DNA from 4 places in the Brachybacterium sp. NBEC-018 genome. Region 4 is predicted to be linked to each of the others. Evidence: riboswitches for the same ligand, from Rfam matches in the RefSeq annotation. Region 4 holds a riboswitch; each other region holds the start of a gene.
What was found. A riboswitch is a leader RNA that binds a small molecule or an ion and turns the genes downstream of it on or off. The one in region 4 is predicted to bind thiamine pyrophosphate.
Positions count from the first base shown of each region.

Region 1: linked by a shared signal. The riboswitch ahead of thiM (hydroxyethylthiazole kinase) and the one ahead of NLU66_RS14205 (ECF transporter S component) in region 4 are both predicted to bind thiamine pyrophosphate.
Region 2: linked by a shared signal. The riboswitch ahead of NLU66_RS07235 (MFS transporter) and the one ahead of NLU66_RS14205 (ECF transporter S component) in region 4 are both predicted to bind thiamine pyrophosphate.
Region 3: linked by a shared signal. The riboswitch ahead of thiC (phosphomethylpyrimidine synthase ThiC) and the one ahead of NLU66_RS14205 (ECF transporter S component) in region 4 are both predicted to bind thiamine pyrophosphate.

Region 1 covers NZ_CP100650.1:2,964,833-2,972,302, forward strand. Annotated here, with positions in the region: gene NLU66_RS13445 (Gfo/Idh/MocA family protein) at 1-856, shown strand, start outside; gene NLU66_RS13450 (GntR family transcriptional regulator) at 1,026-1,703, shown strand; gene NLU66_RS13455 (MFS transporter) at 1,700-2,896, shown strand; TPP riboswitch at 2,977-3,071, shown strand; gene thiM (hydroxyethylthiazole kinase) at 3,062-3,880, shown strand; gene thiE (thiamine phosphate synthase) at 3,886-4,545, shown strand; gene NLU66_RS13470 (bifunctional hydroxymethylpyrimidine kinase/phosphomethylpyrimidine kinase) at 4,542-6,014, shown strand; gene NLU66_RS13475 (DUF6314 family protein) at 6,019-6,519, shown strand; gene aqpZ (aquaporin Z) at 6,489-7,229, opposite strand.
Region 2 covers NZ_CP100650.1:1,616,001-1,623,470, forward strand. Annotated here, with positions in the region: gene NLU66_RS07200 (GNAT family N-acetyltransferase) at 1-316, shown strand, start outside; gene NLU66_RS07205 (DUF4184 family protein) at 382-1,188, shown strand; gene NLU66_RS07210 (hypothetical protein) at 1,335-1,553, shown strand; gene NLU66_RS07215 (phosphotransferase family protein) at 1,621-2,385, shown strand; gene NLU66_RS07220 (acyltransferase family protein) at 2,484-3,485, shown strand; gene NLU66_RS07225 (prolyl oligopeptidase family serine peptidase) at 3,501-5,507, opposite strand; gene NLU66_RS07230 (hypothetical protein) at 5,608-6,090, shown strand; TPP riboswitch at 6,211-6,303, shown strand; gene NLU66_RS07235 (MFS transporter) at 6,295-7,470, shown strand, end outside.
Region 3 covers NZ_CP100650.1:151,496-158,965, reverse strand. Annotated here, with positions in the region: gene NLU66_RS00685 (hypothetical protein) at 1-103, opposite strand, end outside; gene NLU66_RS00680 (MFS transporter) at 631-1,884, opposite strand; gene thiC (phosphomethylpyrimidine synthase ThiC) at 1,954-3,705, opposite strand; TPP riboswitch at 3,703-3,816, opposite strand; gene NLU66_RS00670 (hypothetical protein) at 3,996-4,646, shown strand; gene NLU66_RS00665 (glycine betaine ABC transporter substrate-binding protein) at 4,665-5,699, opposite strand; gene NLU66_RS00660 (ABC transporter permease) at 5,702-6,517, opposite strand; gene NLU66_RS00655 (ABC transporter ATP-binding protein) at 6,510-7,470, opposite strand, start outside.
Region 4 covers NZ_CP100650.1:3,123,901-3,131,370, forward strand. Annotated here, with positions in the region: gene NLU66_RS14195 (M13 family metallopeptidase) at 1-1,931, shown strand, start outside; gene NLU66_RS14200 (hypothetical protein) at 1,951-2,523, shown strand; TPP riboswitch at 2,538-2,642, shown strand; gene NLU66_RS14205 (ECF transporter S component) at 2,699-3,289, shown strand; gene NLU66_RS14210 (ATP-binding cassette domain-containing protein) at 3,300-5,333, shown strand; gene NLU66_RS14215 (ankyrin repeat domain-containing protein) at 5,330-5,722, shown strand; gene NLU66_RS14220 (GNAT family N-acetyltransferase) at 5,695-6,162, opposite strand; gene NLU66_RS14225 (nucleoside deaminase) at 6,294-6,779, shown strand; gene codB (cytosine permease) at 6,776-7,470, shown strand, end outside.

The DNA of each region.
Region 1 (7,470 bases), 160 kb from region 4:
GCACGTGTGGACCGAGAAGCCGCTGGGCCTGGACCGCGAGTCCACCGCCGCCCTGCTGCAGCAGGCCGAGGCCGCGGGCCTGCGCGTCGGCTGCGCACCGGACACGGTGCTCGGCCCGGGCGTGCAGACCGCCAAGCGCGAGATCGCCAAGGGCACCATCGGCCGCCCGCTCTTCGCGCAGACCTCGATGCAGTACCAGGGCCCCGAGGTCTTCCACCCGAACCCCGGCTTCCTCTTCGCCAAGGGCGCGGGCCCGCTGCTCGACATGGGCCCGTACTACTTCACGACCCTCGTGAGCCTGTTCGGCTCGGTCGAGAAGGTCGCCGCCGTGGGCCTGCGCGCCTCCGAGGAGCGCGCGATCAAGGTGGGCCCGAACGCGGGGCAGACCTTCCCCGTCGAGGTCCCCTCGACGATCTCGGTGCTCACCCAGTTCGAGGCCGGCCAGACCGGCACCTCCCTGGTCAGCTTCGACTCGCCGCTCGCCCGCCAGGGCATCGTCGAGATCCACGGCACCGAGGGCTCCCTCGTGGTCCCCGACCCCAACCAGTTCGAGGGTCGGATCGCCTACGTGAAGCCGTTCGACGCCCTCGGCGAGAAGCCGCCGGAGCAGGAGTGGATCGAGGTCCCGCAGGAGGGCGTGGTCGTGGGCCGCGGCCTGGGCCTGCTGGACATGGTCCGCGCGATCCGCGAGGGCCGTCCCCATGTGGCGAGCGGCGAGCTCGGCTACCACGTGCTCGACATCATGCTCTCGGCCGAGGAGTCCGCGGCCTCGGGCGAGTTCGTCACGGTCGCGAGCTCGGTCGGCGCGGTCCCGCCGGTCCCGGCGGACTTCGACCCCTTCGCCAGCACCCTCTGAGACCCGGCGGGCCCTGCCCGCCGCCTCGACACCGGACCCCCGGGGAGCCCCGCTCCTCGGGGGTCCGGTGCATCCGGGCCGCCCGCAGGCCCGCAGCGGCCGGCCGGCCGACGTCTCACTCCTCACCCCAATGCATCCCTTGATGCATGCATCATCTAGGGTCGGGGGCGTGAACATCGCCTACGCCCTCCCCTGGAGGAACCCCGACCGGGGCACCCTCGCCCGCCGCGCCGCCGCCGAGGCCGCCCGCCGCATCGTCGAGGGCGATCTGCCCGCCGGCGAGCTGCTGCGCGAGAGCGACCTCGCCGAGGCCACCGGCATCAGCCGCACCCCCGCCCGCGAGGCCATGCTGCAGCTCGAGCGCTGGGGCCTCGTGCGCCTGCTCCCCAAGAAGGGCGCCCTGGTCACCACCGTCACGCCGCGGGAGCGCCGGGAGCTGATCGCCGTGCGCACCATGCTCGAGGCCTCCGCCGGCGCCGCCCTCCTCTCGAGGCCCGACGCCATCCCCGCCCTCGCCGAGGAGCTCGCGGAGCTGCTCTCCCAGCAGCGCGCCGCCGCGACCGCCCAGGACCCGCTCGCCTTCGCCGCCGCGGACCTCGACTTCCACCTCGCCCTCATCGCCGCCGCGGACAACAGCGTCGTCGCCGGGATCTGCGAGGACCTCGGCCCCCGCTTCGCCCGCCTCACCGCGGCCGTCCTCGACGAGCGCAGCGGCACCATGCCCGCCCTCCTCGCCGAGCACGAGGAGCTCGCCGCGCTCCTCACCGCGGGAGACCCGGCGGCCTTCGCCGAGCGCCTGCGCGCGCACGTCGAGGACGCCTACGAGCTCGACGGGGGCGCACGATGAGCCGCACCGCGATCCGCGCCCCCTGGAGGCTCGTGGTCCCCGCGACCTTCCTGCTCGCCTGGGGCGGCAACCACTTCACCCCGCTCCTGCACGTCTACGAGTCCGTGGGCCACTACGCCGCCTGGCAGGCGAACCTCCTGCTGGGCACCTACGTCGCCGGGCTCGCCCCCGGCCTGCTCGTCGCCGCCGCGCTCTCCGACCGTCACGGCCGCCGCCCCGTGATGCTCGTGGGCATGGCCGCGACCGTGCTCGGCAGCGCGCTGCTCGCCGCGAGCCCCCATGTCTTCGCGCTGCTGTGCCTGGGCCGGGTGCTCGCCGGTCTCGGGGTGGGCGCCGCCATGTCCGTCGGCACGGCCTGGATGAAGGAGCTCTCCTCGCCGCCGTACGAGATCGGCGCCCCGGCCGTCGCGGGCGCCCGCCGCCCCTCCCTCACCCTCACGCTCGGCTTCGCGCTCGGCGCCGGGGTGAGCGGGCTGCTCGCCCAGTTCGCCCCGCTCCCCGAGGTCCTCCCCTATCTCGTGCACGGCGGTCTCGCGCTGCTCGCGACCCCGCTGCTCCTGCTCGCCCCGGAGACCCGTCATGCCGACGCGCCCGCCGCCGGCCACTGGTGGCAGGACCTCCGCGTGCCCGCCGCCGGGCACCGCCGCTTCACCCGCGCCGTGGTCCCCGCGGCGCCGTGGATCTTCGGCGCGGCCGGCGTCGCCTACGCGGTCATCCCCGCGAGCGTGCAGCACCACCTCGGCGAGAGCGCGACGCTCTACGCGACGGCGCTGACGGTGCTCACCCTCGGCACCGGCGCCGTCGTGCAGTCCTTCGTGCCGCGGCTGGACCGCCTCACCGGCGGCCGCTCCCTGCCCGTGGGCCAGGCGGCCATGTGCGCGGGCCTGCTGCTCGCGGTGCTCGCGACGGCCATCGGCAGCCCGGTCCTCGGCATCCTCGTGGCGATGGTGCTCGGCGCCGCCTACGGCACGCTCGTCGTCGCCGGACTGCTGCAGGTGCAGAGCATCGCGACGGCAGAGGACCTCGCCGGGCTCACCGGCGTCTACTACGCCCTCGCCTACCTCGGGTTCCTGCTGCCGACGATCCTCGCCGCACTGCTGCCGCTGCTCGCCTACCCCGCCTCGCTCTCGATGCTCGTGGTGCTCTGCGCCCTCTGCCTGCTCCTCGTGCGGCGCGGCCTGCGCACCGCCTGAGGCGCTCCCCTCCGGGGGCGACGTCGGCCGCCCGGCCACGGACGCCGCCCCCGCGCGGGCGCCGATCACGTACGGTGGCCTGCAGTGACACGGGGTGCCCGAGGACCGGGCTGAGATGACACCCGTCGAACCTGATCTAGCTCGGACTAGCGAAGGGATGTCGCCATGACACTCGCGCACGCCTCTGCCCCCACCGACCCGGCGGTCCTCGCGGCCGCCCTCGAGGAGGTCCGCACGCGGGTCCCCCTCGTGCAGTGCCTGACCAACGTGGTCACCACGAACCTCGTCGCGAACGCACTGCTCGCCGTGGGCGGCTCCCCCGCCATGGTCGCGGTGCCCGAGGAGGCCGGCATCTTCGCGGGGATCGCCGACGGCGTCCTCGTGAACCTCGGCACCGCCGGCGCCGAGCAGCGGGAGGCGATGGTCGAGGCCGTCGCCGCCGCGCGCACCGCCGGCACCCCCTGGGTGCTGGACCCCGTCGCCGTCGGGACCCTGCCCGTGCGCACGGCCCTCGCCGCGCGGCTCGTGACCGAGCAGCCCGCGATCATCCGCGGCAACGCCTCCGAGATCCGCGCCCTCGCCGGGCTCTCCGCCGGCGGCCGCGGCGCGGACTCGATCGACTCCGCCGACGACTCCCACGAGGCCGCCACGTCCCTCGCCCGCAGCACCGGCGCCGTCGTCGCCGTCTCCGGTGCGGTGGACCTCGTGACCGACGGGGAGAGCGTGGTGCGCGTCGCCACCGGCAGCCCGCTGCTCACGAAGGTCACGGGCGCCGGCTGCGCGCTCGGCGGGATCACCGCGGCCTTCGCCGCCGTGGTCGAGGACCACCTCGTCGCCGCGGTCGCCGCGACGACCGTGCTGACCCTCGCCGCCGAGCGCTCCGCCCGCACCGCCGAGCACCCGGGCTCCTTCGCCGTCGGGCTCCTCGACGGGCTCCACGCGCTGACCGCCCAGGACGTCCGTGACCAGGCGAAGGTGCGATGACCACGATGAGCACCCCTCCTGAGATCGACCTCTCCCTCTACCTCGTCGTGGACCGCCCGCAGCTCGAGCGGGCCGGCCACGACCCCGTCACCGCCGTGCGGGACGCCGTCGCCGGCGGTGTCACGGCCGTCCAGGTGCGTGACAAGCAGCTCCCCACCCGGGACACGCTCGCCTTCTGCGCGGCCCTCGCGGAGACCCTGCCCCCGTCGGTCGCGATCATCGTCGACGACCGCGTCGACGTGGTCCTCGCCGCCCGCGCGAACGGGGTGCGGCTCGCCGGGGTGCACGTCGGCCAGTCCGACCTCCCCGCGCACCTCGTGCGCCGGCTCCTCGGGCCGGACGCCGTCATCGGGGTCTCCGCGCAGACCGCCGCCATGGCCCGCGAGGCCGAGGCCGCCGGTGCGGACCACCTCGGCATCGGTGCCGTCCACGGCACCACCACCAAGGCGGACGCCCCCGCCGTGATCGGGGTCGAGGGCGTCGCCGCCGTCGCCGCCGCGACCGCTCTCCCCGCCGTCGCGATCGGCGGGATCAGCGCCGCGGACCTCCCCGACCTGCGCCGCGCGGGCCTCGACGGCGCGGCCGTCGTCTCCGCGATCTGCTCCTCCCCCTCCCCCTTCGACGCGGCGGCGGAGCTGCGCCGCGCCTGGGAGGGCGCCCGATGAGCCGTCCCGTCCCCCGCGTCCTCAGCATCGCCGGCACCGACCCCACCGGCGGCGCCGGCATCCAGGCGGACCTCAAGTCGATCGCCGCGAACGGCGGCTACGGCATGGCGGCGACGACCGTGCTGGTCGCCCAGAACACCCGCGGCGTGCGCGAGGTGCACGTGCCGCCGCCCGCCTTCCTCGACGCGCAGCTCCGGGCGGTGAGCGAGGACGTCACGATCGACGCCGTGAAGATCGGCATGCTCTTCGACGGCACGATCATCGACACGGTCACCGCCTGGCTGGGCGCGGTGCGCCCTCCGGTGGTGGTGCTCGACCCGGTCATGGTCGCCGCGAGCGGCGACCGCCTGCTCGACGACTCCGCCGAGCAGGCGCTGAGGGACATGCTCCGCCACGCGCACCTCGTGACCCCGAACCTCCCCGAGCTCGCCGTGCTCGCCGAGCAGCCCGAGGCGAGCACCTGGGAGCAGGCCCTCGCCCAGGCGCAGGCGCTCGCCGCCCGCCACGAGGTCCTCGTGCTCGCCAAGGGCGGGCACCTGAGCGGCCCGGATTCCCCCGACGCCCTCGTCGGCCCCGAGGGCGTGCTCGCCGCACTGCCCGGCGCGCGGATCGCGACGCGGAACACGCACGGCACCGGCTGCTCCCTCTCCTCCGCGATCGCGACCCTCCGCGGCCGCGGGGAGGACTGGGCCGGCGCCGTGCGCGGGGCGAAGGTCTGGCTCGCGGGCGCGATCGCCGCGGCGGACTCCCTCGAGGTGGGGCGGGGCAGCGGCCCGGTCTCCCACTTCGCGGCGCTGTGGGAGGCGGCCGGCACCCATGCCCCGGCCGCGGCGACGATCGCCGAGGAGTGGTGGGAGGCGGCCGCCGAGCTGCGCACGCAGATCGACGCGCTGCCCGTGGTGCGCGGCCTCGCCGACGGCACCCTCCCCCGCCCCGCGTTCCACCGCTACCTCGCCCAGGACGCGCTCTACCTCCAGGAGTACTCGCGGGCCCTCGCCGCCGCGTCGACCCTCGCACCCTCCGCCGAGGAGCAGGCCTTCTGGGCCGGGGCCGCCCAGGGCGCGATCGCCGCGGAGACCGAGCTGCACGCGGGACGCCTGGGCCCCGAGGAGCTCTTCGCGGCCCAACCCGATCCGACCACCCGCGCCTACGTGGACCACCTCCTGGCCCTCGCGGCGCGCGGCCGCTACGAGGAGCTCGCCGCCGCGCTGCTCCCCTGCTTCTGGATCTACGACGACGTGGGCGCCCGGCTCTCCCGGGCCGGGACGGCGGGGCATCCCTACGGGGACTGGCTGGCGACCTACGGGGATCCGGACTTCCATGCCGAGACGCTGCGCGCGATCGAGCTGGTCACGGCCTGCGCGGCACGGGCGAGCAGCGAGGTGCGCGCCGCGATGCGCACCGCCTTCCTGGTCTCGGTGCGGCACGAGCGGGACTTCTTCGCGGCGCCGCTCGGCGGGGGCCGGTGAGCGGATGCACGGGTCCGACCTCACCCCCGAGCCGACGCAGCTCCTCGGCGCCTGGGACCTGAGCCGGCGCATCGAGGACCGGGCCGCCGGCGAGCGGATGAGCGTGCGGGGCACGGCGCTGCTGGAGCGGTGCGGACCCGGCGAGGTGCGCTGGTCGGAGAGCGGCGAGCTGCGGCGCGGGGACGGCCGCCGCAGCCCCGTCTCCCGCACCCTGCGGATCCTGCGCGGGGACGACGGCTGGACGGTGCACCTGCCGGACGGATCGCCCTTCCACCGCTGGCAGGCGCGCTCGCCGCTCGTGCACCTGTGCGGGGCGGACGTCTACCGGGGTCGGCTCGACCTGCCGGGCGAGGACCGCTGGACCCTCACCTGGCAGGTGACGGGGCCGCACAAGGACCTGCTGCTCGTGAGCGAGCTCGAGCGGCGCGCGGCGTCGCGCGGCGCGGGGACGGGGAGCCCCCGCGCCGGCGAGGATCAGTCGCGGGCGCCGAAGAGCGGCTTGTAGGCGAGACCCGCGATCGCCGCGCCGATCAGCGGCGCGAGCACGAACAGCCACACCTGGCCGAGGGCGGCCGGGTTGAACAGGGCCACGCCGATCGAGCGCGCCGGGTTCACGGAGGTGTTGTCGATCGGGATCGAGACGAGGTGGATGATCGTCAGCGTGAGCCCGATCGCGAGCGGGGCCAGGCCCTGCGGGGCGCGCTCGTCCGTCGCGCCGAGGATCACGAACAGGAAGATCGCGGTGAGCACGATCTCCGCGAGCAGCGCCGAGACGAGCGAGTAGCCGTTCGGGGAGAGGTCCCCGTAGCCGTTGGTCGCGAAGGAGCCCGCGGCGGAGGTGTCGATCGCGAAGTCGCTCTGCCCGGAGGCGATCGCGAACAGCGCGGTCGCGGCGACCGCCGCCGCCACCACCTGGGTCGCGATGTAGGGCCCGACGAATCGGCCCTCGATGCGCCCGGCGAGGAAGGCGCCGAGGGTGACCGCGGGGTTGAAGTGGCCGCCGGAGATGTGGCCGACGGCGTAGGCGCCCGTGACCACGGTGAGCCCGAAGGCGAGGGCCACGCCGAGGAAGCCGATCCCCAGCTGGACCTGGTCCTCGCTGAGGACCTTCGCGGCGAACAGCGCGGAGCCCGCGCCGCCGAACACGAGCCAGAAGGTGCCGAGGGCCTCGGCGGCGAGTCGGGAGAGGAGGGTGGGGGTGCTCGGTGCGGACATGGGGGACCTCCAGGGCGGAGTCGTCGGGGAGAGGGGGTCGCAGGGCCGACGGGGTGCCGCCGGTGGGTGAGGGGCCCGCTTCGAACCTAGGGCGGCCCGGGGCGCAGGACAAGGGGGGCACCGCTTCGTGACCGTCCGTGACCTCACCGTTCATCCCCCCGATCCCGTCCGTCCCTCCCCCGGACTGTTCCCGCCGTGATGGGATGGCTCCCGGACGGGAGGCGGAGGGCACGGGCGGCGT
Region 2 (7,470 bases), 1.5 Mb from region 4:
CCTCATGAAGGGACTGCATAACTCGCTGCGCGTCGTCGTTGCGCGCGCTGACGACGTGCTCATCGGCCTGGCACGCCTCGTGGGCGACGGCGCCACGATCTGCTACCTCCAGGACGTGCTCGTCGCTCCGGACGCACGCAGAGCAGGAGTCGGTGGGCAGCTCGTCCGCGAAGCTTTCGCTCACTTCGTCACCGTTCGGCAGCACGTCCTGATCACGGACGAAGAGGACGGACAGAAGGCGTTCTACGAGTCCCTGGGCTTCTCGCAGCTGGGAGATACAGAGCCCGGCCGTGCGTTCGTGAGGTTCGCCCGCTGACCCGGGATGATCGGGGTTCCGGAGTGCCGTGCCGTATTGGGGTGGCGCCGATCTAGCATGCGGCCATGCCGTTCACCCCGAGCCACGCGATCGTCGCGCTGCCCTTCGCGCGCCGCGCCCGTGTCGCCGCGCCGCTCGCCGTCGGTGCGATGGCCCCGGACCTCCCGCTGTTCCTGCGCGGGATCGTCCCGAACGCCTACCCGCTCACTCATGACCCGCGGTGGATCCCGGCCACGACGCTGCTCGCCCTCGGCCTGCTGCTGATCTGGCGCGGCCTGCTGCGGCCCGCCGCCCGCGCGCTCGCACCGCCACGGGTGGGCGAGCGGCTGCCGTCGTCCTGGGACGGGAGCGGCGACGGCGCGATCCGGGAGACCTTCCCCTCGGTGCGGGACGGAGTGCTCCTGCTGCTCCTGCTCGCCGCGGGCGTCGGCAGCCATCTCCTGTGGGACGCCTTCAGCCATGCGCACCGCGCGGGCACGCAGTGGGTCCCGGTGCTCGCTGCGATGTGGGGGCCGCTGCCCGGCTACAAGATCGTGCAGTACGCCTCGGGGGTGGGTGGGCTCGTGGTGCTCGCCGTCTGGGGCGCGCTGCGCCTCAGCAGACAGCCGGTCGGGCCGGTCCGGCCGGCACCGGGCGTGATCCGGTGGGGCTGCTGGCTGTCACTCCCGCTGCTCATGACCGGCGCTCTCGTCCTGGGTGCGGCGCACTCGGGGGTGCCCGGCACGGGTGGCGAGGTCTACCGCCTCATGGGGGTCCTGCCCACCGCCTGCGGGCTCTGGGGGCTGCTCGTGCTCGCCCTCGCGATCGCCCTGCGAGGGCGCTCCAAGCGCTTTCCCCAGCAGGTTTCCGATAGGTCACAAAAGTGCGGATGACCTGCGATAACGATTCACAGCGGTGAAAGCGGAAACCTTTACCATCCCGAGACTTGCCGGGGCCTCGGGCGTGAGTACTATCCGTCCATCCGGTGCCGCCGTCTCATCGACGAACGACGGCCGCCGGCGGAGGATCCGGAGCGATCATGAACCATCCCGCACTCGAGCTGTCCGACGTCGACACCGACGCCCTGACCCTGCACGCCGACTCCGCAGGGATCTGGGTCACCTGCACCAGCGGGGAGACGGAGGTGACCGTCGGCCCGCTCCCCGGGAAGAGGCTCGCCGACTGGATCGCCGCGGTCGCGGCCCCCGCCGCTCTCGCCGCGCCGACCGTGCTCGCCGCCCCGCCCGTGCCCGCCTGACCGGGCCCGCCCGGCCGTCGGCCGGAAAGGAGAGGACAGCCCGGAGATCGAGCGACATGCTGGTGGCATGGACGAGATCGAGGTCGTCGTCGCCCACAGCGAGCGGGCGACGCTGCGCGTGGGGGACGTGTTCCTCAAGGTCGACACGGATCCCGCGCACGCCGCCGTCGAGATCCGCGGGATGCAGCTCGCGCCCGTGCCGACCCCGCCCGTGCTCTGGCACCGGCCGCCCGTGCTCGCGATCGCGCGCGTCCCGGGCTGTGCGCTCGGCGTGCTGGGTGAGCCCTCCCCGGCCACGGCCGGCGCCTGGCACGCTGCCGGGCGGGTGATCCGGCGGCTGCACGAGGCGCCGCTGCCGCCCGGCACGACGCGTCCGGTCGCGGAGCTGCGGGCGGCGCTGGACCGCGAGTGCGACTGGCTGCTGAAGACCGCCGTGGTCCCCGCTGAGATGGTGCACCGCAACCGGGCGATCGCCGAGCAGGCGCTGCGGCCCGTGGCGCCGGCGTTCATCCACGGGGACCTGCAGATCACGCACGTGTTCGTCGACGGGGACGAGGTCACCGGGATCATCGACTGGTCCGAGGCCGCCCCGGGCGATCCGATGATGGACCTCGCCGTGCTGACCCTCGGCCACGAGGAGCGCCTCGAGGACCTGCTCGCCGGCTACGACACCGACGGCCGGCAGCCCGCGGACCGCACCGCGATCCGGGCCTGGTGGTCGCTGCGGAGCCTGACGGCCGCGCGCTGGCTGCTCGAGCACGGCTTCGCCCCCGACGCCCCGGGCTGCGAGTTCGACGTGCTCCGCGCCCGGATGGACGATCCCGCCCCCTGAACGCGGTGCCCGGATCGCGGCCGCGAGGACGTGGCGCGACACACCGTGACGGCCCGAAGGGGAGCGCTCGCGGCGCACGGACCGTACCGTGGACGACCATGTCCACGCCTGTCACCGATCGCGCCGCCGATCTCGTGCCCGTGCCGCGCGCCCGCCATCACTGGATGGACCTCGTGCGCGGGACCGCGATCCTGCTCGTGGTCCTGCTGCACCTCGAGATCCTCCAGGGGATCTGGGACGGCGACACGCCGCGCGCGCTCGTGGTCATCGCCCAGGCGGCGACCCCGTTCCGCATGCCGATGCTGCTGTTCGTCTCCGGGATGCTGCTGCCCCGCTCGCTGAAGAAGCCGCCGGGCCGCTTCCTCGAGGGCAAGGCCCGCAACCTGCTGTGGCCGTGGCTCGTGTGGTCGGTCGTCCTCGGCGCCACCCAGCTGTTCGAGTCCTCCGCCGAGCCGCTGTGGTGGATCAACGGGATGTACACGTGGTTCCTCATGGCGCTGCTGAGCTACTACGTGGTGGGACTGGTGCTGAAGCGCGTCCCGCCGGGCTGGGTCGCGATCGCGAGCATCGTGGTCTGGACGGCCGCACCGCTGCTGGGCGTCTCCCCGGACCTGTACGGGCTGCGCCCGGACAAGTTCGTCTACTACGCGGTGTTCTTCTTCGCCGGCGCGGCGCTCGGCCGGACCCTGCTCGCGCGGAAGGTCCCGCTCGCGGTGGCCGTGCCCGGGATCGTCGTCGCGATGATCTGGGCGGTCCTCGCCGTGCGGGCGGACGGCGAGCCGCAGATCCCCGTGCTCGACCAGGTCGTCGTGATCATCGGGATCCTCGGTGCGATCGGGGTGGCGCAGCGCCTCCCGCGCATCCGCCCGGTGCGGGCCCTCGAGTGGATGGGCCGCAGCTCGATCGTCATGTACGTCGTGCACCTGCCCGTGCTCGAGATCCTCACCCGCTACCTGCCGCTGCCCGACGGTCTGCCCGGCGCGCTGATCCTCGGCACCGTCACCCTCGGCGCCTGCATCGGCGCGGTGCACCTGCGGCCGCGCACCCCGTGGCTGTACGTCTTCCCGGACCTGCGGCGCCGGAGCGCCGAGCGCGGCTGACGGGCGCCGCGGCGATCACCAGGGCAGCACCTCGGGGATCGGCGCACCGCCCCGCACGTGCTGGTCGACGAACGCGAGCACCGTCTCGTTCCAGGTGAGCGCGTTGGACGGCGTGAGCACCCAGTGGTTCTCGCTCGTGAGCTGCAGGAAGCGGTGCGGCATGTCCTCCGGGGCGCCGTCCCAGTGCGAGACCAGGTCCCACCACAGCCGCAGCGCCTCGCTGATCGGCACCCGGAAGTCGCGGCTGCCGTGCGTGAGAAGCATCGGCGTGGTGATCGCGGCGGCCGCCGCATGCGGGGAGTAGGCGCGGTACCACTCGGGATCCGCGTCCTCGTGGCCGTGCACGCGCATCTTCGAGGCGGCCGCGTCGGTGGTGCGGTGCTGCTGCGGCAGCGCCCACAGCCCCGCATGGCTCACGATCGCGTCGAAGCGGTCCGTGTGCCCGGCGATCCAGTTCGCCATGAACCCGCCGAAGCTCGCGCCGAGCATCGCCGTGCGCGTCTCGTCGAGCTCGGGCCGCTCGAGCACGAGGTCCAGCAGCGCCTCGCACTCGGCGAGCACGACGTCGGGCCGGCGCGGCCAGCCGCGGTTCAGCCCCGCGTCCCCGTACCCGGTGGACATCGCCGGATCCGGCATCAGCACCGCGTAGCCGCGGGCGGTGAACAGCCACGGGCACCAGCGCCAGCTCCACGCGTTGTAGGAGGAGTGCGGGCCGCCGTGCACCCACAGCAGCGCGGGCGCGGGATCCTCGGCGCTCGCACCCGCGGGCGTGCACAGCCAGCCGGGCACCTCGACGCCGTCCACCGTGGTGGTCACCTTCTCGAGGGTGCCGGGAATCGGGCCGACGGCGCCCGGCGTGGGCAGCTCCACGGCGCCCTCCGCGGTGATCCGCACCGGGCGGGCCGGCGTCGCCACGTCGCTGCGCAGGGCGAGCACGGAGCCGTCCTCCGCGGGGGAGAGGGAGGAGAACACGCCGCCCGCGGCGAGCGTGGAGACGGCGCCGGTCGCGGGGTCGACCGCGAGCACCGCACCGGAGGAGTGCAGGTCCCCGCTCACGAGCAGCGTGCCGCCGTCGGCCTGCCACACCACCTGCCCGGCGGTGAGGTCGCCGAGATCCGCCGCGACCACGCCGCCGCCCTCGAGGTCGTGGATCTCCAGGCGCCCGTAGCTCGTGTCCGTCGGGGTGGAGACGGTGGAGCGGGTGACGGCGAGGAGCCGGCCGTCCGGGGACAGCACGGGGGAGTCGTAGCCGTGCTCGTCCGTCGCCTCGAGCAGCGCCGTGCGCTCGAGGGTCGCCGCGTCGATGCGGACCAGGCCGGTGCGGGTCTCCCCGCGGGCGATCCGCTCGGTCCACTCGGTCACGACGGTGCGCCCGTCACGGGAGAGCGTCGCGGAGGCCGTGTGCAGGGGCAGCGTGCCGGCGTCCGGCGTGAGATCCCGCAGCTCGCCCTGCGCGGTGACGAGCAGGAGGTGGCGGGAGGAGTCGCCGCGCTCGTGGTCCCACTGCCGGATCGGCATGCCCGTGTGCCAGATCGTCGTGCGCTTCGCGTCCTTCCGCGCCGCGCGCGCCTCGGCGTCCTCCTCGATTCTCACCCCGGGCAGCACGCTCGTCGCGGCGAGGATCGTGCCGTCGCCGGCCACGTCGAGCAGCTCGAGCCCGCCCGGCGCGTGCGCGAGCACCTGCGCCTCCCCGGTGAGCGGCAGCCGCCAGATCGCCGTCGTCCCCTCGGGCGCGTCCCCCGCGGGATCGGGACGGGAGGAGGTGAACAGCAGCGAGCCGTCCGGCGCGAAGCGCGGCGAGGACTCGCCCTTCTCCGAGACCGTCAGTCGCCGGGCCGGGCCGCCGGCCGTGAGCTCCCAGAGGGAGGGGACCAGGCGGGAGAGGTGCTCGTCGGCCTCCTGCACCACCGCGACCGCCCGGCCGCCCGGGCCCGCGGCGATCGCGGAGACCCGCGGCACACGCAGGAACGCCTCCACGTCACGGAGGTCGAGGGACGGGGAGGCGGGGGCGTCAGCGGTCATCCCTGCACGCTATCGAGCCAGGCCACGGCCGGTGCACGATCACGGTTGCGATGCGGTCACGGACCTCCTCGACGGTGTCCGGCGGGTGCACGATGTGCCCATGGTCCGCCGACGCACCCTGCTCGCCGCGCTCGCCGGAGCGGCCGCCCTCAGCGGCTGCGACGGCCCGGCGACGCGCCCGGAGGACGAGGCCACCGCCGCGAGCTGCATCGACTGGATCTCCCTGGAGACGCCCGCGGACGCGGCGGCGGAGTCCGACGCCGTCGTGCGCGGCACGGTCGACGGACCGCCCGCGACGGGTCGCTACGAGCTGTACGACGTGCCGCTGTGGACCGTTCAGGTCGCCGAGTGGGTCTCCGGAGCCCCGGCGGACGGCGAGGGGTCGAGCATCGAGGTGCTCTCGTTGCCGTACGGCTGCGGGGAGAGCCGCGACGCCCTCACGGGCATCGAGGACGCCGGCGAGGTCTACCTGTTCGTCCGCGCCCGCGGAGACCGGTGGGAGACGGTCACCGGCTACCGCGGGATGGTCCCCGCCGCCGAGGACGGCTCGATGCCGGGGAGCTGGCCGGACGAGATCGGCTGAGGGCGGCGCGCCGGCAGGAGCGGGTCGGCCGACGGCGGTCGGCGCGCCCGGGCCCCGGCGCGAAGACGGCGGTGTCCCGTGGACACGTCGGCCTGGCGCGACCCGCACCCGGGATACTCGATCGCGGACACGGGGTGCGCCGCCGGCGCTGAGATCACACCCGTGGAACCTGATGCAGCTCGTACTGACGAAGGGATGTCCGCCATGCGCTCGCGCCTGCCCGCGACCGATGCACCCACCATCGACGAGGTCGACCACCCCGGCCCCGTCGGCCCGCCGGACCGTCTGCCGCCCACGGGGCGCGCCGCGCTCCGCGCCGGCGTGGTCGGGAACTTCATCGACAACGTCCACGTGTTCCTGCCGCTCACCGCGCTCACCCCCGCGCTCGCCACGGTCGCGGGGCCCGGGGTCGCGGCGGCGACCGGCGCGATCGTCGTCATCGCGATGATGCTCGGTCGGCCCGTCGGCGGGGTCGTCTTCGGCAGGATCTCCGACCGCCTGGGCCGCACCCGCACCACGCAGGTCGCGATCGCCGGCACCGCCGGGTGCGCGCTGCTGATCGCCGCGATGCCCACGCACGAGCTGCTGGGCGCGGGCACGATCGCGCTGATCCTCGGTCTGCGCTTCCTGGGCGGCATCTTCGTCGCCGGGGAGTACTCCGCCGCGATCCCGCTCGCCATGGAGTGGTCGCCGCCGCGCCGCCGTGGCCTCATGAGCGGCCTGATCCTCTCGATGGCGCCGTGGGCGCAGGGGGCGATCGCCTTCGCGACCGCCACGCTGCTGCTGGTGCTCGGGCCGGAGGAGTACGCCGTCTGGGGCTGGCGACTGCTGTTCGTCGTCGGCGCGCTGCTCTCGCTGGGGATGCTGCTGTACTACCGCTCGCACGTCGTCGACGCGCCGATCACCCGCCGCGCCACGACGGACGGGGATACGACGCCGGTGCGGGGCGGCGTCCGGCAGGTGCTCGCAGGCCGCTGGTCCGGCGCCTTCCGGCAGGCCTTCGTCATGATGACGGGGCTCTGGCTGCTCACGAACACGACGGTCCTGCTGCTCACCGCGCGGCTCGGGGAGGGCGGCGCCCTCGCCGCCACCGAGGTCGCGCTCGCCATGGGCATCGCCTCCGTCGCCCAGGCGCTCGCGATGGCGCTCGCCGGGCACCTCTCCACGGTGATCGGCCGGCGCCGGCTGCTCACGCTCTGGGGGATCGCCGCCCTGCTCCTCGGGCCGCCCCTGTGGTGGGCGGCCGTCGGCTCCGGGAGCCTCGCCCGGGCGGCGCTCTGCGCGGCGCTGCTGCAGGTGGTGACCGTCGCCGCCTACGGCCCGGTCTCCGCGTATCTGTCCGAGCGTTTCCCCACGGCCGTGCGCTCCACCGGGTACGGC
Region 3 (7,470 bases), 890 kb from region 4:
CGCCGTTCGGGTTCCGGTCCGGGCCGGAGAGGTTCGCGATGTCGAGGCGGAACGCGAGCGGGTAGGCGGTCGTGTCGATCGCGCAGGGGTTCTGGTTGCGCACGTTGATCGTGGAGGTCTGCAGGTACCCGTTGAGGCCGCCGGGGCCGTCGTACCAGATCGTGAAGGTGGGGCGGGTGGTGCCGGAGCAGCCGTCGTACGCGGCGACCTCCTGCGTGCGGGCCGCGAACAGCGCGTCGATCGCGGCGGTCGAGGGGCAGGCGGCGCTCGCCGCGACGGCGGGGGCGGCCGTGGCGACGACGGCGGTGGGGAGGGTCCAGGCGGGCGCCGCGCACGAGGGCGCGGCGGGACAGCGAGGCGGTGCTCATGGGGTTCGATTCCGTCGAGGAGTGGTCGGAAGAAGGAGCCCGTTCGTGCAACGCCGACGTTCAACCAGGGGACCCGGTGACCGTAGGGGCGCGCACAGCAGTACCGCCCCAGGAATGGCCTCCCGGGGCGGTGAAAAGTGTGAGTCACGGGTTGTCGGGGTGAACGTGCAGGTCAGCGCCTGGTGAGCTGCGGCGCACCGACCGCTTGTGCGGTGAGCGGGGTCTCCTGCCCTGCCCTGGGTGCGACCCCCGCGGAGCTGACTCAGCAGGCCGCGGGCACCGGGGCGTCCTCCACCACGGTCGCCGCGACGGCGCGGCGGTGCACCAGCAGCGACGCGCCCGCGATCCCGAGGCCCAGCACCGCGAGGACCACCCCGGTCCACGCCGGGGCGAGCAGGCCCCATCCGGCGGCGAGCACCGCCGCGCCCAGCGCCGCCCCGAGCGAGTTGCCGATGTTCAGCGCGGAATGATGCAGGGCCGCCGCGAGCGAGGGGGCGTCCGGGGAGGCGTCGAGCAGGAACAGCTGCAGCGAGGGGCCCATGAGCTGCGAGGTCACCGCGATCGCGAACAGCAGCGCCATCCCGGCGATCGCGTGCTGGGCGACCAGCGCGAAGATCGCGAGCGTGATCGCCATGCCCACGAGGCCCATGAGGATCGTCCCGTAGATGCTGCGGTCCGCGAGCCGGCCCGCGATCACATTGCCCACCGTCATGCCCACGCCGAACACGAACAGCGCGACCGGCACGGCGCGCTCGCCGAGGCCCATCACGCCCGGCACGATCTCGCCCACGTAGCTGTACACCGCGAACATGCCGCCGAACCCGATCGCACCGATCCCGAGCCCGAACCACACCTGGCCGCGGCGCAGCGCCCCCAGCTCACCGCGGATCGAGCCGGTGCCCGTGGAGCCCTCCGGCTCCGGCACCAGGCGCCAGATCGCGAGGGTCGACGCCGCTGCGAGCACCACGACGATCACGTACGCCGAGCGCCAGCCCACCGACTGCCCGAGCGCTGTCGACGCCGGCACGCCGAGCATCGTCGCGATCGTCAGGCCCAGCATCACGAGGGACACCGAGCGGGCGCGCCGCCCCGGCGGGGACAGGCGCGAGGCGACGAGCGCCGAGACCCCGAAGAACGCGCCGTGCGGCAGCCCCGCCACGAAGCGGGCGAGGGCGAGCACCGTGAAGCTCGGCGCGATCGCCGAGGCCAGGTTCCCGAGGCCGATCAGCGCGATGAGCACCACCAGGAGCCTCGCCCGCGGCACGCGCACCGCGGCGATCGTCACGAGCGGCGCCCCGATCACCACGCCCAGCGCGTAGAGCGTGATGAGCATGCCCGCCTGCGGCACGCTCACCTCGAGCGAGCGCGCGATCTGCGGCAGCAGACCCATCGACGCGAACTCGGTGGTGCCGATCGCGAAGGCGCCGAGCGCCATCGCGAGGATGACCAGCCGCAGCCGGCCCGGGGGCAGGGGAGCGGGGGCCGCAGGCGGCAGGGTGGTGGTCGAGGTGCTCAACAGGGGCTCCAGCGCGGGGTGGTTCAGGGCATCGCTGCCGACGCTGGCACCGGTGGGGACCCCTCGATCCTACGGGCGAGCGGGCACCGATGGGGAGGGCAGGTACACCGTGCCGCCCTGCTCGCGGAACTCCCGGGACTTCGCCTCCATGCCCGCGAGCGCGATCCGCTCCTGGGCGGGCATGTCCCCGTAGGTGTCGCGGATGTCCTGCGAGATCCGCATCGAGCAGAACTTCGGCCCGCACATCGAGCAGAAGTGCGCCGTCTTCGCGGGCTCCGCGGGGAGCGTCTCGTCGTGGTACTGCTCCGCGAGCTGCGGGTCCAGGGACAGACCGAACTGGTCCCGCCAGCGGAACTCGAAGCGGGCCTTCGAGAGCGCGTCGTCGCGGTCGCGGGCGCCGGGGTGGCCCTTGGCGACGTCCGCCGCGTGGGCGGCGATCTTGTAGGTGATCACGCCGGTCTTCACGTCGTCGCGGTCGGGGAGGCCCAGGTGCTCCTTGGGCGTCACGTAGCAGAGCATCGCCGTGCCGTAGCGGGCGATCTCGGTGGCGCCGATCGCGGAGGTGATGTGGTCGTACGCGGGGGCGATGTCCGTGACGAGCGGGCCCAGCGTGTAGAACGGGGCGCCGTGGCACAGCTCCTGCTGGCGCTCCACGTTCTCCCGCACGAGGTGCAGCGGCACGTGCCCCGGCCCCTCGACCATGACCTGCACGTCGTGCTCCCAGGCGCGGGCGGTGAGCTCCGCGAGCGTGTCGAGCTCCGCGAACTGGGCGGCGTCGTTCGCGTCCGCGAGGGAGCCGGGACGCAGCCCGTCACCGAGGGAGAAGGAGACGTCGTAGCGGGCGAAGATCGCGCACAGCTCGTCGAAGTGCTCGTAGAGGAAGTTCTCGCGGTGGTGGGCGAGGCACCAGCCGGCGAGGATCGAGCCGCCGCGGGAGACGATCCCCGTGACCCGCTCCGCCGTGAGCGGCACGTGCCGCAGCAGCACGCCCGCGTGGATCGTCATGTAGTCCACGCCCTGCTCGCACTGCTCGATCACCGTGTCCCGGAAGATCTCCCAGGTCAGGGCGTTCGCATCCCCGCCCACCTTCTCGAGCGCCTGGTAGATGGGGACCGTGCCGATCGGCACGGGGGAGTTGCGCAGGATCCACTCGCGGGTGGTGTGGATGTCCTCCCCGGTGGAGAGGTCCATGACGGTGTCCGCACCCCAGCGGGTCGCCCACTCGAGCTTCGCGACCTCCTCCGCGATCGACGAGGTCACCGCCGAGTTGCCGATGTTCGCGTTGACCTTCACGAGGAACGCGCGGCCGATGATCATCGGCTCCGCCTCCGGGTGGTTCACGTTCGCGGGGATGATCGCGCGGCCCGCCGCGAGCTCGCTGCGCACGAGCTCCACGTCGCAGCCCTCGCGCAGCGCCACGTACCGCATCTCCGCGGTGATCTCCCCGCGGCGGGCGTAGTGCATCTGCGTGACCCGTCGGCCCTCGAGGCCGCGCAGCGGCTCCCGCCGCGCACCCCGCCACTCCGCGCTCGCCTCCCCGCGGCGCACGGCGCTGCGGCCGTCGTCCTCGAGGCTCCGACCGCGGCCCGTGTAGTCCTCGACGTCGCCGCGGCCGCGGATCCAGTCCGCGCGCAGCGGGGCGAGTCCCTCCTCCGGCTCGCAGCCGGGGCCCGCGGTGCGGTAGACGGTCACGGGCGGGTTCTCCGCGCCGCTCGGGGCGGGGTCCTGGGAGATCCGGGTGACGGGCACGCGGATGCCGTGCTCGGGATCCTCGAGGTGGTCGAGGGTGTGGGTGGGGTAGTTCTCAGGGCGTGCGGACATGCAGTCGCTCTCCTTCTTCCTTCGCCGGCATGACCCGGGCAGGTTCGGTCGGTACTCGGACCGCGACAGTCCGATCTCAGCCCGTTGCGACGGGCACCCGAGGGATCGGCGAGCACCGTACCCCAGGAGCGGGAGGGCCGGCGGCGCCGTCCGTCGGCGGGGCCGACGGGCCGGTCTGATCGCGACGGACCTGCGGGCCGACGGGCCGACGAACCTGCCCGATCGGCTGTGCTCCGCGACCGCGGCGCCTACAGTGGGCCCCTGCCACCGCGGGACCACCAGGAGCGACGATGACCCAGCCCCAGCCCGGCCTCCCCGAGCCCCGGCCCGGCTTCCACGGGCCGCAGTTCGGCGCGCCCGTGCCCGCCCCGGACCGTCGCGAACGGCGGGACGGAGCCCGCTACGGCATGGCCCTCGTCGCGACCGTGATCGGCTCCTACCTGCTCGCGCAATGGTCCCCGGTCGGGTTCGTCGGCTTCGACGACCCGCTGCTGAGGCTCCAGGGCATCGGCCAGCTCGGGATCGGCCTGCTCGTGCTCGCGGGCGGCCTCGCCCTCGCGCCCACCGCCCTGTGGCGGGCGGCGCTCGCCGTGCTGGTCGTCGTCGTGCCCGTCCTGCTCGGGACGGTCCTCGTGATCCCGTACCTCCGGGGCGACCTGGACATGCCGCAGCCCTTCCCGCGGATGCTGGACCTCTCGATCCTGGGCCCGGCCGTGGGGCTGCTGGGCTGGCTGATCGTGCGCGGACGCAGCCCCGTGACGTACGTGCTCGTGCTGGGCTTCCTGCTGATCCTCCCCGCGCAGTGGGCGGTCATGTTCTACGGGATCCCGAGCCCTGTGCTGTGGGGCGTCGAGCTCGTACTCGCCGCGGTGATCGGGATCGGCGCGGCGTGGCTCGCGGCGCTCGGCTCGCGATGGCTGCTGGGGACCGTGCGGCGGTGACCTGCCGGAGCGGGCCGCTCAGGGGCGCGTGACGAACCCCTGCTCGACCATGAAGTCGAAGGCGACGTCCGCCGGGAGCTCGCCGCCCTCGTCGACCCGCAGGTTCAGCGCCCGCAGGGCGTCGTCCGTGATGGCGGGGGAGATCTGGTCGAAGACGTCCGCGAGCTCGGGGTGCTTCTCGAGCGTCGCGGTGCTGAGCACCGGGGCGACGTTGTAGGCGGGGAAGTAGCCCTTGTCGTCCTCGAGGATCGTGAGGTCCAGGCTCTCGATGCGGCCGTCGGTCGTGAAGACCTCGCCGAAGTTGCAGGCGCCGCGGGCGGTCGCGGTGTAGACGGCGCCCGTGTCGTAGATCGAGATGTTCTCCTCGGGGACGCCGTCGGCGGCGTCGCGGGGGATGCCGTAGTCCTCCAGCAGCGGGATCAGGCCGTCGGCGCGGGAGTTGAACTCGGGCTCCACGCAGATCGTGCGGTCCTCGACGGGGAGGTCAGCGATCTCGCTCAGGGAGCTGATCCCGCCCAGCTCCTCGACGGCGTCGGAGCGCACGGCGAGGGCGTAGGTGTTGTTCAGCGGAGCGGGCGGCAGCCAGGTGAGCCCGTTGGCGACGTCGGCGTCGCGCACGGCCTCCCACTGCGCCTGCTTGTCCGGGATGCCCTCGGTCTCGCCCATGTAGGTGAGCCAGGCGGTGCCCGTGTACTCCCAGGTCATGTCCGCGTCGCCGGAGGTCATGAGCTCGCGCACGGGGACGGAGCCGGGGACGTTGGTGAGGTCGTCGACCTGGAACCCGGCGGCCCGGGCGGCGATCACGCCGATCTTGCCGAGGATGAGCTGCTCGGTGAAGTTCTTGCCGGTGACCGTGAGCGAGGCGTCGGCGGGGAGGCCCTCGATGGGGGTGATCGAGCCGGGGGCGACGTCCGGCGTGTAGGCGGTCGCGGGGCGCAGGCCGCAGCCGGCGATGGGCAGCAGGGCGAGGCCCGCGAGGGCGCCGAGGTGCCGGCGGGAGATGCCGCCGGGGTGCGGCGCGGAGGGGGCCGCGGGGGTGGAGATGCGGGGCATGGTCACAGTCCCTTCGGCCGGGCGATGTGCTCGACGACCCGGCCCACCCAGTCCACGATCAGGGCGAGCAGGGCGATGAGCAGGGCGCCCGCGATGAGCACCGTGAACAGGTAGAGGTTCACGCCGGTGGTGATGAGCAGGCCCAGGCCGCCGCCGTTCACGAAGGCGGCGAGGGAGGCGGTGCCGACCAGCAGCACGAGGGCGGTGCGCACGCCGGAGAGCATGACGGGCACGGCGAGCGGGAGCTCCACGCGGAGCAGCACGGACAGCGCCGTCATCCCCATCCCTCGGCCGGCCTCGACGAGCCGCTGGTCCACGCCGCGGATCCCGATCATGGTGTTCCGCAGCACGGGGAGCACGGCGTAGAGCACGAGCGCGATCACCGCGGCGCGGAACCCGTCCGGCACGAGCGCGGCGATCAGCACGATGAGGCCCACGGCCGGTGCCGCCTGCCCGAAGTTCACGACCGCGAGGATCGGCTCGGCGACCCGCCGGAACGGCTTGCGCGTGAGCAGGACCCCGAGGGGGATCGCGATGACCAGCACCAGCACGGTCGAGACGAGGGTGAGCGCGAGGTGCTGGCCCGTGAGGTTCAGCAGCGTCGCCGGGTTCAGGGTGTTGCGCTCGGTGTCGCTCAGCGGGGCCACGGCGAGCCAGACGGCGAAGCCCGCGAGGATCGCGAGCAGCACCGCGATCTGCACGCCGAGGGCGCGCCATCCGCGCCGGGTCTCCTCCGCCGCGGCGGAGGTCCCGGTGGCGGCGGAGGCGTCCGACGGGACCGGGGCCGCGGGAGCCGTGCTCGTGGCGGTCTCAGACATCGGAGGCCGCCTCGCGGCTCTCGTCCGGCTCGTCGTCCGGAACGGCCTCGACGGCCCCGGTGTTGGTGCCGACGGGCGCATCGCTGGGGCGCTCGGCCGCGGCGTCGCGGGCCGCGGAGATCGCGGCCATCACCGTCTCGACGTCGACGACGCCCTCGAAGACGCCGCCGCGCCCGGTGACCAGGGTCGCGCCCGCGCTCGAGACGAGCATCGTGTCCAGGGCGTCGTTGAGCGTCGCGCCGGAGCCCACCACGGGCAGCGCCGGGTCGAGCTCGGTGGGCAGCGTCGTCATGCGCGAGAGCGCACGGCGGTGGGGCCAGGCGATCGGCCGGCCGCGGAAGTCGGTGACCACGACGTGACCGTGCCCGGCCTCCTCCGCGCGCCGCAGGGCCGCGGCGGCGTCCCCGCCGGCGTCGGCGACGACGGCGTCGGCCACCTGCACCTCGCGCACACGTCGCAGCGCGAGCTGCTTGAGGGCGGCGCCGGAGCCGATGAAGTTCTCGACGAACTCGTCCGCCGGCTCGGCGAGGATCCGCTCGGGCGTGTCGTACTGGACGATCTGCGCGCCCTCCCGGAAGACGACGATCCAGTCGCCGAGCTTCACCGCCTCGTCGAAGTCGTGCGTGACGATGACCATCGTCTTGCGCACCTCCTGCTGGATGCGGATCAGCTCGTCCTGCAGGCGCTGGCGGGTGATCGGGTCCACGGCGCCGAAGGGCTCGTCCATGAGCAGCACCGGCGGATCCGCGGCGAGCGCCCGCGCCACGCCCACACGCTGCTGCTGGCCGCCGGAGAGCTCCTTGGGGTAGCGGTCGCGGTACACCGCGGGCTCGAGGCCCACGAGGTCCAGCAGCTCGTCGATGCGGGCGCTGATCCGCTCCTTGTCCCACTTGAGCATCTTGGGGACGATCGCGATGTTCTGGGCGACGCTCATGTGCGGGAACAGTCCGCCG
Region 4 (7,470 bases):
GGGACGAGGCGGTGAGGATCCAGGACGACCTCTTCGGCCACGTCAACGGCACGTGGCTGCGCGAGCACACGATCCCCGCCGACCGCTCGACCGACGGCGCCTTCCACGCCCTGCGCGACCTCTCCGAGGAGCAGGTCCGCGAGATCGTCGAGGACGCCGCGGGCGCGGAGGAGCCGGGACGGATCGGCCGCCTGTACCGCATGTTCATGGACACCGAGGCGATCGAGGCGGCGGGCACCGCGCCGCTCGAGCCGCTGCTGGGCGGGATCGGCGAGGCGGCCTCCCTCGAGGACCTCGTGCGGCTCATGGCCTCCCCGGACTCGGGCACCTCCGCCGTCCTCGCCTACGTGTGGACCGACGACCACGACTCCAGCCGCTACCAGGTGAAGATCCACCAGGGCGGTCTGGGCCTGCCGGACGAGTCCTACTACCGCGAGGAGTCCTACGCGGCGATCCGCGAGGCCTACGTCGCGCACCTCGCCGAGCTCGCGCGCCTCGCCGGCCTCCCCGGCCGCCCCGGCCTCCCGGAGGGCGACGCCGAGGCGCTCGCCGCGGCCGTCATGGATCTCGAGACGCGCCTCGCCGCGTGCCACGTCGACGTCGTCCGCGTGCGCGACCGCGAGAAGTCCGACAACCCGATGACCGCCGCGCAGCGCGCGGAGCTCGCCCCCGCCTTCCCGTGGGACGCCTTCGTCGAGGGGACCGGCGCCCCCGCGGGGACCTTCGACGTGGTCTCCGTGGGACAGCCCGAGTTCGTCTCCGCGGCCGCGGAGCTGCTCGCGGCCGAGGACCTCGCGGTGCTGCGCGCCTGGATGTCCGTGCACACCGTCTCCGCCTATGCCCCCTATCTCCCCGCGGCGCTCGTCGACGCGAACTTCGCCTTCTTCGGCACCGTGCTCTCCGGCGCGGAGGAGCTGCGCGAGCGCTGGAAGCGCGGCGTCGGCTTCGTCGAGGGCGCCGTCGGCTTCGAGGTGGGGCGCGAGTACGTCTCCCGCCACTTCCCGCCGGAGCACAAGGCGCACATGGAGCGTCTGGTCGCGGCGCTGCTCGAGGCGTACCGCGTCTCGATCGAGGGCCTGGACTGGATGACCGAGGAGACGCGCGCGAAGGCGCTCGAGAAGCTCTCCCTGTTCGTGCCGAAGATCGGCTACCCGGAGACCTGGCGGGACTACGAGGGCCTCGAGATCGTCGAGGGCGACCTCGTCGCGACCGTGCGCGCCTCGCGCCGCTTCGACGCGGAGTTCGAGTACGCGAAGGTGGGCGGCGAGGTCGACGAGACCGAGTGGCACATGACCCCGCAGACGGTCAACGCCTACTACAACCCCGGCCGCAACGAGATCGTCTTCCCCGCCGCGATCCTGCAGCCCCCGTTCTTCGACGCGGAGGCCGACGACGCCGTGAACTTCGGCGGGATCGGCGCCGTGATCGGCCACGAGATCGGCCACGGCTTCGACGACCAGGGCTCGAAGTTCGACGGCCACGGCAACCTCGTCACCTGGTGGACCGAGGAGGACCGCGCCGCCTTCGACGAGCGCACCGCGGCCCTCATCGAGCAGTACTCGGCGCTCTCGCCCCGGGACCTCGACGACGCCCACCACGTCAACGGCGCCCTCACGGTCGGCGAAAACATCGGCGACCTGGGCGGCCTCACGATCGCGGTGAAGGCCTACCTCGCGACCGCGGGCGAGGACTCCCCCGAGCTCGACGGTCTCACCGGCCTGCAGCGCGTGTTCTGGTCCTGGGCGACCGTGTGGCGGGGCCTGACCCGGCCGCAGGAGGCGATCCGCCGCCTCGCGATCGACCCCCATGCGCCGATGGAGTTCCGCTGCAACACGGTGGTGAGCCATCTCGACGCCTTCCACGAGGCGTTCGACGTGCGCGAGGGCGACGGCATGTACCGGGCGCCCGCCGAGCGCGTCCGCATCTGGTGAGCGCGCACGCGGGGCGGGCATGAGGCCCGAGGCGCCGTCGTACACCGACTCGACCCGGCCGTCGGCCGTGGGCTGGACCCGGATCGGCCTGACCGCCGCCTCGGGGGTGGTGCTCGTGCTGCTGTCGCTCGCCCGCGGCGGCGTCCCGGTCCCGCTGCTGGTCGCCGTCGCCGTGCTCTTCGCGCTGCTCGCCGTGTGGACGTGGTCGCACCATGCGACGCGCGTCCTGGTCGACGGTCGCGGCGTGACCGTGAGCCTCGGCGGGTTCTGGCCGCAGGCCACCTGGCCCGTCGAGGACTTCCGCACCGTGCAGCTGCGCGAGCTGGAGAGCTCGGTGGTGGGCGTCACCGTGGGCGGCTACGGCTGGCGGCGCGGCCGGGTCCTCACCCCGACGTCCGAGCAGCTCACCGCCGTCGGCTCGCGCCGCACCCACACGCTCCCGGACCCGCAGGCCACCTACCGGCTGCTCGTGACCCGGCCGGGCACCCAGGTCGAGATCATCGGCCGCGGCGGCACGCACTACCTCCTCTCCCCCGTGGACCCGCGGTCCACCGCGGAGGCGATCGACCAGGCGATCCGCGCGCGACGGTAGACTGGCGCGCGGTCATCCACTGACAGGGGAGCACCGCACGGTGCTGAGAGTGCGCGCATGCGCAGACCCTCGAACCTGAACCGGGTCATTCCGGCGGAGGGAGTCGGGATATCCGTCGCGGCGCCCCAGGCGCCGGACGCCCCTTTCCACGAGGAGAGGAGTCGGAATGACACGCATGAGGACGATCGACCTGCTGGTCAGCGTCGCGATCGGAGCGGCCTTCGGGGTCGCGTTCCTGGGATACGGGGCCCTGTACTCGCTGATCGGGCCGCTCACCGCGGCCTTCAAGCCCGCCGAGGGCATCCTCGCCGGCATCTGGTTCCTGCCCGCCGTGCTCGCCGCGCTCATCGTGCGCAAGCCCGGGGCTGCCCTGCTCGCGGAGCTCGTCGCCGCGACCCTCGAGATGATCCTCGGCGGCCAGTGGGGCTGGGGCACCGTCGTCTCGGGCCTGCTGCAGGGCGGCGGCGTCGAGATCGGCTTCCTGATCTTCGCCTACCGCCGCTTCACGCTGCCCGTCGCGATGCTCGGCGGCGTGATCGCGGCGGCGCTCGAATGGGTGTGGGAGCGCTTCTCCTACTACCCGGAGATGAGCTGGACCTTCGCCCTGCTCCTGCTCGCCTTCTTCCTGGTCTCCGGCGCGCTGCTGTGCGGCGCCCTCGGCTGGGCGGCCGTGCGGGCGCTCGGCGCGACGGGAGCGCTCGACGCGCTGCCCGCGGGCCGGGACCGGGACCGCGAGCGCCGCGCCGCCGCCACGACCGCCGCGTGAGGGCGGCTGCGTGACGGAGCTGCTCCTGGACGGGGTGCGCTGGCGCCCCACGGGCCGGGACGAGCTCGCTCTGGACGGCCTGCAGCTGCGCGTGCCCGCCGGGCAGAGGGTGCTGCTCACGGGGGTGAGCGGGAGCGGGAAGTCCACCGTGCTGCGCGCCCTGGCGGGCCTGCTCGACCCCGAGGCCGGGGACCTCGAGCAGGCCCCCGCCGGGCCCTCCCGCCCCGGGGAGCGGGGGCTGCTGCTGCAGAACCCCGCGCATGCGGTGGTGGGCGCGACCGTCGCGCGCGACGCGGCGATCGGCCCGGAGAACGCGGCCCTCCCCCGCCCCGAGATCCACGAGCGGGTGCGGCGCGCCCTGGAGGCCGCGGCGGTCGACGTCGACGGCTCCCGGGACCCGCTCGCCGTCTCCGGCGGGCAGCAGCAGCGGGTGGCCCTCGCGGGCGCCCTCGCCCTGCGCCCCGAGGCGATGCTGCTCGACGAGCCCACGAGCATGCTCGATGCCGAGGCGGCCGCGACGGTGCGCCGCGCCGTGCTCGCCGCCTCCGCCGGGCGGACCCTCGTCATCGCCGACCACCACGTGGAGCCGTGGCGGGAGCACCTCGACCGGATCGTCGTCCTGGGCCCCGGCGCGCAGGTACTCGCCGACGGCCCGCCCGAGGAGGTCCTCGACCGGCGGCCCGAGCTGCAGGAGCCGGAGCCCGCCGCGGGACCGTCCCCGGAGCCGGAGCTGCGGATCGAGCCGGGGCTGCTCACCGTCGTCACCGGGGCGAGCGGCGCGGGGAAGACGACCCTGCTGCGCTCCCTCGCCGCGGAGCCCGGCCGGCGACCCGGCTCGCTGCTGCTCGTCCCCCAGGACCCCGCGCACTTCTTCCTCGCCTCGACCGTGCGCGGGGAGCTCGGCGACGCGGCGGATCCCGCGGCCGCGGCGGATGCGCAGTCGCTGCTGGACCGCGCCGGCCTCGCCCACCTCGCCGAGGCGAATCCGCACCGGCTCTCCGGCGGGGAGCAGCGGCGGCTCGCGATCATCGCCGCCCTCGCCGCTCGACCGGACGTGCTGCTGCTCGACGAGCCGACCGTGGGCCTGGACGGCGAGCGGCGGGCGGCGGTGCTCGCCCTGCTCGAGGAGGCCCGGGATCGTGGCACCGCCGTCGTCGCCGCCTCCCACGACCCGGTGCTCGTCGCCTCCGCAGGGTCCCGGCACCACCTGGGCGGCGACCCCTCCCCCGCCCGGACGGCCGCGAGCACGGCGGAGGGACCGGCGGCCACCGACCCCGGGGCGTCCGACGAGCCCGATCGGCGGATCCTGCCCGTCCCCCGCCCCGCAACCCGGCCCGCGGACGCGCTGAACCCGCTGACGCTCTGCCTGATCGGCATCCTCGCGGCGGTCGGCTCCTACGCCGTCTCCACCTGGCAGGGCGGGCTGCTCGCCCTGCTGCCCACCGTGCTGCTCGCCCCGCTCGTGCTCCGCTCCGTGCGCGGCGCGGCGTGGCGGCTCGCCCCGGTGCTGCTCTCCGCCGTGAGCCTCGCCTGGACGACGGCGCTGCTGGGCGAGGCGCCGGCCCTCAGCGGCGAGGCCTGGCTGCTGGGCCTCAAGGAGGCCTGCCGGATCACCGCCTTCGTCGCCCCCGGCGTCATCGCGCTCACGAGCCTGGACGTCACGGCCCTCGGCGACGCGCTCGGCGGGCGGCTGCGCTGGCCGGCGCGGCCCGTCGTCGCGGTCGTCGCGGCGCTCGTGCGGGCCGGGCACACGGGCCGGCAGTGGGAGATCATCACCTCGACCCGGGTGCTGCGCGGCCGCGGCGGCCGCCGCTCCCCGCGGATGCTCGCCGGCGCGACCCTCGCCCTGCTCGTGGACTCCCTGCGCGGCGCGGAGCAGCAGGCCCTCGCCCTCGACGCGCGCGGCTTCGCGACCGCGACCCGGCGCACCTGGGCGCTGCCCAGCCGCTTCACGCGGGCGGACCTCGTGGGCGGCGCGGTCGCGGCCCTGCTGCTGGTCTGGCCCGCCCTCGCGCAGCTGCTCTGGGCTAGCCTGCCCGGATGAACGACCAGACCGATCCTGCCGACGAGCAGGTCGTGGCCCTCGCCCAGCAGATCATGGACCTCGCCCGCGGCGGCGACCTCGCCCTGCTGCCCGTCATCGACCAGGGCGTCCCGGTGGACATGCAGGACGCCGCGGGCAACACCCCGATCATGCTCGCCGCCTACCACGGGCACGCGGAGCTCGTGCGGGGTCTCGCCGCGCGCGGGGCCGACGTGGACCTCGCGAACGACCGCCGGCAGACCCCGCTCGCGGGCGCCGCCTTCAAGGGCGACACGGCCGTGGTGCAGGCGCTGCTCGACGCGGGCGCCGATCCGGCGGCCGGGACGCCGAATGCCCGCGACACCGCCGCGTACTTCGGGCGTCAGGAGATCGTCGACCTGCTGGGGTGACGGAACACCATGGGCACGTGCTCGATCCCGGCCTCGAGGAACATCGGGCCCACGGTCTCGTAGCCCATGCCCTGGTACCACTTCTCGAGGTAGGCCTGGGCGTCGATGTGCACCTCGGCCTCCGGGGCGAGGCGCTCGGTGAGGTCGAGGGCGGCGCGCATGATCCGGCCGCCGAACCCGTCGCGGCGGTGCGCGGCGGCGACCGCGAGACGGCCGATCCGCAGGGTGCCGTCGGCCTCCGTGAGCACGCGGATGTGGGCGGCGGGCACGCCGCCCGCCTCGATCCACAGGATGGTCGTGCCGTCCTCGAGGTCCCGGCCGTCGAGGTCGGGATCGGTGGCCTTCTGCTCCATCGTGAAGACGTCCTGACGCAGCTTCGCCAGGAGGTACACGGTGGTGGGATCGATGTCGCGCAGGTGCGCGGAGTGCAGGTCGGACATGGTCCCACGGTACGACACCGGGGATGCCGATCCGGTCTCGGCGCGGGACGCCGCGACCCGGCGGGCGGGCGCGTCGTATCCTGCCGGGCGGCTCCGCGGAGCCCCTCCCTCCCCTCGCCCGAAGGACCACCATGACCTGGACGCCCACCGCTGACGACGACCGCCGCTTCCTCGACCTCGCGATCGCGCAGGCGCGGGAGAGCTGGGAGGAGGGCGGGGTGCCGATCGGCGCCGTCCTCGTCCACGAGGGCGAGGTGATCGGCGCGGGCCACAACCAGCGCGTGCAGCGCGGCTCCGCGATCCTGCACGGCGAGACCGATGCGATCGAGCGGGCCGGCCGGCGCAGCGCCTCGGTGTACCGCGGGAGTGTGCTCTACACGACGCTCTCTCCGTGCATCATGTGCGCGGGCACGGCCCTGCTGTACGAGATCCCGCGGATCGTGGTGGGCGAGAACCGGACCTTCGAGATGTCCGAGGCGCTGCTGCGCGAGCGGGGCGTCCAGGTCGACGTCCTCGACGACGCGGACTGCGTGGCCCTCATGGAGCGCATGATCGCCGAGCGCCCCGAGATCTGGAGCGAGGACATCGGTGTGGAGACCGCGGAGCTGGAGCGGTGAGCCCCGACTCCCCGCTCAGCGCCCCCGGCGCGGAGACGACCGTCACGGCCGACGGGGCGAGCGGCACTGTCGACCCCGACTACCCGCTCACCCCGGTCCCCGCCGCGGCCCGCCGCGGCCTGCTGTCCATCAGCGTGGTCCTCGTGGGCTTCACCGTCTTCGCCCCGACCCTCATGGCCGGCGCCTCCGTGGGAGCCGCCTTCCCCTTCACGGAGTTCCTCGCCGTGCTCGCCGTGGGCTCCCTCGTGCTGGGCAGCTATGTCGCGGCGATCGGCTTCCTCGGCGCCCGCACGGGGCTCACCACCGTCGTCATGTCCCGCTACGCCTTCGGGACCGTCGGCTCCAAGCTGGTCTCGCTGCTGCTGGGCGGCACCCAGGTGGGCTGGTACGGCGTGGCCGTCGGCTCGATCGGCCAGATGACGGCGCTCGCCCTGGGCTGGGAGAGCGCCTGGGCGCCGGCGCTCGTGATGATCGTGGTCTCCGCGCTCATGATGCTCACCGCGCTCTACGGCTACGAGGGCATGTTCTGGGTCTCGCTCGTCTCGACCCCGCTGATCCTGATCCTCGCCTTCTGGCTCACCGGGCGCGGGTTCGCGGAGGTCGGCGGGCTGGGCGGCATGCTCGCCCTGCGCCCCAGCACGGAGATGAGCTGGGCGCTCGCCGTGACCACGGTCGTCGGGACCTTCGCCTC